2 regions of the Aliiglaciecola sp. NS0011-25 genome follow, and region 1 is predicted to be linked to the other one. Evidence: predicted binding sites of a transcription regulator. Region 1 holds the regulator's gene; the other holds the start of a gene.
What was found. Region 1 encodes FNR, which switches genes on or off when oxygen is low (the NO sensors DNR and NnrR bind a similar motif). Its sites were predicted from a motif close to TTGATCTAGATCAA; they were not measured.
Positions count from the first base shown of each region.

Region 2: the regulator FNR is predicted to act here: its motif matches at 1,602-1,615, upstream of atpD (F0F1 ATP synthase subunit beta).

Region 1 covers NZ_BAABWR010000019.1:14,881-18,097, reverse strand. The annotation lists gene uspE (universal stress protein UspE) at 1-840, opposite strand, end outside; gene fnr (fumarate/nitrate reduction transcriptional regulator Fnr) at 955-1,692, opposite strand; gene ABWV72_RS15970 (sulfite exporter TauE/SafE family protein) at 1,718-2,383, opposite strand; gene ccoS (cbb3-type cytochrome oxidase assembly protein CcoS) at 2,380-2,565, opposite strand; gene ABWV72_RS15960 (heavy metal translocating P-type ATPase) at 2,588-3,217, opposite strand, start outside.
Region 2 covers NZ_BAABWR010000004.1:195,546-198,762, reverse strand. The annotation lists gene ABWV72_RS05245 (F0F1 ATP synthase subunit epsilon) at 1-91, opposite strand, end outside; gene atpD (F0F1 ATP synthase subunit beta) at 81-1,547, opposite strand; gene ABWV72_RS05235 (6-phosphofructokinase) at 1,684-2,763, opposite strand; gene corA (magnesium/cobalt transporter CorA) at 2,977-3,217, opposite strand, start outside.

The sequences.
Region 1 (3,217 bases):
AAGGGCGGCTGTAATACCGGTGCGACCTACAGTACCGATAACCACTAACTCTGCGTCGATAGCTTTTGCCACTGAAGGAATGACATCCTCAGGCAAACCTTCACTAAGATGCTGATTTTCTTGTGGGATATTGAATTCTTGAGCGTGCTCAAGCATACATTTGGCGTGGTGTTGTTTAACTGACTCTGTATAGCCAACCGGATCGAACTCTGGTATTTCGATGGCAATATTAACCGGTGTACCTGGGTAAGAATTAACCAAGTTTACATGTCCTTCCAGTAAATCAGCCATCAATCCAGCGGTTTTAGTGATTAACTTGTTTAAGCTATGATGTTCTTCATCTTCACTGCCCACATCTACCGCAGCTAAAATATTGCCATTAATAGGCCAATCATGTTCTTTGACAAGTAAAACTGGAACCGGTGATTTACGTAGGATATGCCAATCAGTAGGGGTGAATATCACTGACTTTAGGGTGTCATGCTCGTGGGTTCCTTTGACGATTAAATCATAGCTGTGATCAATCACTTCGAACAATACACTTTCATATGGCCGATTATGCCAGACCACTTTTATATCTACTGAAATAGATGAGTTAGCCGCTAGGGGTTCAACTATATTGGCAAGCCAATCGGTTTTGTCATCCACCACAGCTTGGCGCATCGTTTCTCTTTCATCCACGGTGAGCATAGTGGTCATTTCATAAGAGAAATCATATATGGACAGAAACGCAGTAATACTGGCGCCGGTCTTTTCTGCCAATAAAAGCGCTCTTTTAAACGCTTTTTGATCTTCTGTAGTTGGGTCTACAACAGCTAGTATTTTGTTAAATACGGACATAAATTAATTCCCTTCAAACGTTTACACTACGTATATTAAGTGTATGGCTACTTTAGCTAGTTTGCCAATTAACAGACTAATTGTTTTGACCTGAATCAATTTAAATTAAAAGACTTAACCGCAGGCTTGTTTATTTAAAACGTGTTCACCAAGTTTTTCTCTAAGTACCGCCAAATTGAGAATTTGTATAAATTTCCCATCAACTTTGATGATATTTTCTTTTTGAAAACGGGTGAGTAAACGACTCACGGTTTCAACAGTTAAACCAAGGTGATTACCAATTTCGTTTCGGGTCATGGTTAAATTAAATTCTAATTCAGAAAAACCGCGGGAGCGAAAACGATCTGATAGATTAATTAGGAAGTGGGCAAGACGTTCTTCTGCTGTGCGCTTGTTTAATAACATCATGAGACTGTGATCTTGGTTTATTTCTGTGCTCATAATTTTAAGCATTTCTTTGCGCAGTGTAGGAAGTTGTGCGCTCATAATATCTAACTTGTCGTAAGGTAACTCACAAACCATGGAGGTTTCCATCGCTTGATTATAACTTTGATATTTTTCAGAAAATAGTCCATCAAAGCCGACAATATCACCGGGAAAATGAAACCCTGTAATTTGTTGTTCGCCATCGGGAGAGGTTATGTAAGATTTAAATGAGCCCGTTCTTACTGCAAACAGCGACGTAAATTTTTGCCCAGGAATAGTTAATTGATCATTTTTATGCAAAGGGCGCTTGCGTTCTATGATTTCGTCCAAACTCTCCATTTCAGTCTGATTCAGAGCCACCGGTATACATAGGTGATTAAAACTGCAGTTTTGGCAGCGAATACTGAACTTGTTCGGATCTGACATTAGTTAATTCCAATTAATTCATTAGTTACCAATTATGAATCCCTTGGTAACATAAAATCAAGCCAAATAAGCATAATAAGACTGCAACGCTTCGTTTTACCACTGGTTGGGTCAACCATCCTCTTATTTGGCTGGCGCTGGCTCCCATTGCTAACATGATGGGCAAAGTGCCCAAGCCAAAGCAAAACATGGTGATAGCACCTTGTACCACACTGCCGGTGGAAACACTCCATGTTAACGTCGAATAAACCAATCCACAGGGCAACCAGCCCCAGATTAGGCCATAGGGTACAGCATAGATTGGGTGTTTAAAGGGAATGAAACGCTTTGATATGGGACTAATTTTACGCCAAAAAATAGCGCCAACTTTTTCTACTTTAACCAGTAGTTTTGACCACTGTCCCACATATAATCCAAGCAGAACCATAAATACTCCGCCAAAAAGGGTCAGTGCTTGAGGATTGATAAAGGATTTTGTGGTGACGATCTGACCCAACAGCCCAGCGATTGCGCCAGCGAAACTATAAGATAAAATGCGGCCTGAATTATAGGCAATTAAATACGGCCATTGTGACTTATTCTTTGGTAATGCAAAGGTAAATGAGGTCACAATTCCACCGCACATCCCAGCGCAATGCACACTTCCAGCAAGTCCGATTAATATTGCAGAAAACCAGCTTAAGTCGTTCATTTGTCGTTAGTTTTTGGCTTTTTTACTTGTACTTTTTTATCCACGTCATCATCGAATAGAATGTTGTATCCTTGACGCTCTAAATCTTCAAACTGATTGGATTTGACCGCCCAAAAAAAGATCCCTATGGCTAACAGTACTAGCACAATAGCGATGGGGATTAGCACATAAATGATACTCACTTTAATTTCCTATTAGCGCTGGTTAACGTAGTAAACGAATAGAGTTTGCGACCACAATAATTGAACTTAACGACATGCCAATTACGGCCATCCACGGGCTTAAATATCCGGCTACTGCTAGGGGAAGAATTAACGCGTTATAGCCAATGGCCCAAACCATGTTCTGTTTGATTTTGGTACGCACTTTAATCGCCATACTAACAGCAAACTTAACATTACTTAATTTTGAATTTAATAAAATGATATCGGCAGAACGTTTCGCCATGTCACTGGCGTCACCTACCGCAATTGATACATCAGCAGCGGCCAAAACTGGGGCGTCATTGATGCCATCACCAATCATCAAAACTTTGTGTCCTTTGGCTTGTAAGTTTTGAATGTATGTCAGTTTTTGTATTGGCGTTTGTCTAAAATAAACGTTTGGGATACCTAAAGAATCAGCGACCAAAGACGCGTTTATTTCTGAGTCACCACTTAACATCACCAATTGTTTGCTGCGTAAGTCATCGACGAGTTGTTTTGCGTCTTTTTTAACTACATCTTTTACGCTAAATGCAGCAATTAACTGATTGCCCAATTGCAGATAAACTCGAGAGTCATCCTCAGTGGGTCGTAAACCATCACTGTTATCAAGAATACTTATGTTACCTAT
Region 2 (3,217 bases), on a different contig from region 1:
CAAAACTACCTTCGGGGGTTTCGACTACAACACTGATGACATCCTTTATTTCCAAAAATATTTGATGGGGAAGTAAAATTTTAACTTGCATGTTGGTTGTCCTGTTGGCCTGCCTCTGCACTATCACTTTTTGATTTCAAGGCTTCACTAACGTCACCAATCATGTATAACGCACTTTCAGGATAGTCATCAAAATCACCCTGCAGAATTTGCTCACATCCGCTTAGGGCACATTCCAAACTAACAAATTTTCCTTGCATGCCAGTGAATTGTTCCGTAGTGAAAAAAGGCTGTGTAAAGAAGCGCTCCAAACGACGGGCACGAGTAACTATTTTACGGTCTTTATTAGAAAGCTGCTCTAATCCAAGCATCGCGATAATGTCTTTTAATTCATCATATTGAGCGAGTATTTGTCTGACTTGTTGAGCTAATTTGTAATGCCGCTCACCGACGATATTTGCTGTTGCTAAACTTGAACTGGATTGCAGCGGGTCGATGGATGGATATAGGCCTTCACTGGCACGTTTTCGGGAAAGTACCAATGTTGCCGAAAGGTGTGAAAAAGTATGGGTTGCGGCAGGATCGGTGAAGTCATCGGCAGGCACATACACAGCTTGTATCGATGTTATCGCACCATTTTGCGTGTTCGCTATGCGCTCTTCCAAACCGGATAACTCGGTACCCAATGTTGGCTGATAACCCATCCTCGAAGGCATTTGTCCCATCAGACCAGATACCTCAGAGCCGGCCTGAATAAACCGAAAAATATTGTCAATTAATAGCAAAACATCTTTGTGTTCATCGTCACGAAAATACTCCGCCATAGTGAGGGCGGCATGACCAATTCGAAAGCGGCTACCGGGCGGCTCGTTCATTTGTCCGAATAGCATAACCATATTATCCAGCACGCCAGCCTGCTTCATTTCCCGATAAAGCTCTTCACCTTCACGGCAACGCTCGCCAATACCACAAAAGATACTCACTCCTTTTTGATGGCTAACCATGTTGTGGATCATTTCTGTTAACAGTACCGTTTTACCCACACCAGCACCGCCAAATAAACCCGCCTTGCCACCACGTTCGAGTGGGCATAACACATCGACAATTTTTATTCCGGTCTCGAAAATTTGTAATTGACTGGATAATTTAGATAACGGCGGGGGATTTTGATGCACACTGCGACGTTCACAGTTTTGGTCAAAATCTTTGCCGTCAATAGGGTTGCCGAACACGTTAAACATACGCGATATGATTTGTTTGCCGATAGGCACGGTAAGAGGCTGGCCAGAGTCTTCAGCTTGCATACCTCTGGCTAAACCCTGAGTAGGGGTCAGTGCAATGGTACGTACTTTATTATTAGGTAATTGGGTAAGCACTTCTAACGCGATAGTGCGATTTTTAGCATAGATAATATTGTGAATAGCAGGCGGTTTGTGATCGAACTTAATTTCGACAATGCTACCGCGCACGGCACTGACTACACCGACTTGACTAGGTGCGTGTTGCCAATCTTCTATTAATGAATCAGAGGATTCTATACTCGACATTTACGATGCACCTTAGTTGACATGATCATTATAAATTTCATTGCTGCTTGCGAATTGATCTCGATCAAACTCACAAATGATAATGGTTTATAAATTAAGTAAAGGTTATCGCTAATTTATTTATATTTATTGGGTTTTAAGAATTAGACATATCTTCTAGCTTAGCAACCCCAAAACTTATCCCTAACGAGATGGCGCTTTGCAGGGTTAGGTCGTCCTTTGAAACCCCTTTGGTTTGATTTGCGACTTGTTCTAAAGGGACGCTGGTTAATTGATTATTTTGTTGCACAACAACCCGTCCGAATTGTTTTTCAGTAACCAGTTTTGCTGCAAAGGTACCTACGTTTGTAGCAAAAATACGGTCATTTGCTGTGGGCGAACCGCCGCGCTGAATATGTCCTAAAGAGGTTGCTCTTACTTCAATACTTAAGCGTTTTTCCAGCTGACTTTTAAGTACATTTGAAATACCGCCTAAACGTATCGGATCTGGGCTGTCAGAAATCGTTTGTTGCACGGCCATAGATCCATTTTCAGGTTTTGCGCCCTCTGCAATCACAATAATAGAATAGTGCTGATCACTGGCTCTTAATTCGCATGCTGAGACGATTTCATCCAGATTATAAGGAAATTCTGGAATCAGAATGACATCTGCTCCCCCTGCAACGCCTGCATGTAGCGCAATCCATCCGGCGTAACGTCCCATGGTTTCAAGGATCATAATTCGTTTGTGTGAATGGCCGGTGGTACGCAATCTATCAATTGCTTCGGTTACAATTGATACCGCCGTTTCAAAACCAAATGTGCGTTCGGTGCACATCAAGTCGTTATCAATTGTTTTCGGAACCCCAACAATATTCATACCTAGTTTTGTTAGTTCATAGGCAATTGACATAGTGCCATCACCGCCAATCATCACTATGGCATCAAGACCGAGCTCTTGATAATAAGACTGCACATCTTGTGAGCAGTCTTTACCTTGGTAATCAAAAGGATTTGCCTTATTACTGGTACCTAAAATGGTACCGCCTAAGGGTAAGATCCCACTGCAGTCAGCATAACTTAATTGTCGTACTTTGCGTTTTAGTAGGCCATCAAAACCATCTTCGATACCTATAATTTCAGCATTATTGTTTAACATTAACGATTTTGCTACAGCGCGTATTGCTGCATTTAAACCCTGACAATCACCACCGCCAGTCAGAATGCCTATCCGCATTTTTTAAACTTCCTACGTATTCTAATAATTGATATTGGTCATCTATTTATATCGGGGAATATCACCCAACGACTTTACCACTGTCTGGTGATTGCGCTATTAGTAATAACCCTTACTTTGTATATCAAATTAGCAGAAGAAGAGGCGAGTTTGTTCCATCTCGCAAAGCAAATATGCGGGTATGTCGTCGGTTAATCTCTCATTTTAAACCGACTATAACCACTTTCGTTTTTTGAAAAATAGCAACATGCCACAAACCATGCTTAAAATAATTAACCAAACTACCAGGTAACCGTAGGGTGACAATAATTCAGGCATACTCAGAGGGCCGGCGCTGGGATTGAAATTCATGCCATAAATACCCACCACAAAAGTAGGTGGTATAAATAGCGTGGCAATGATGGTCAATACCCGCATGACTTCATTTAATTTCAAACTAACTAAACTCATGTAC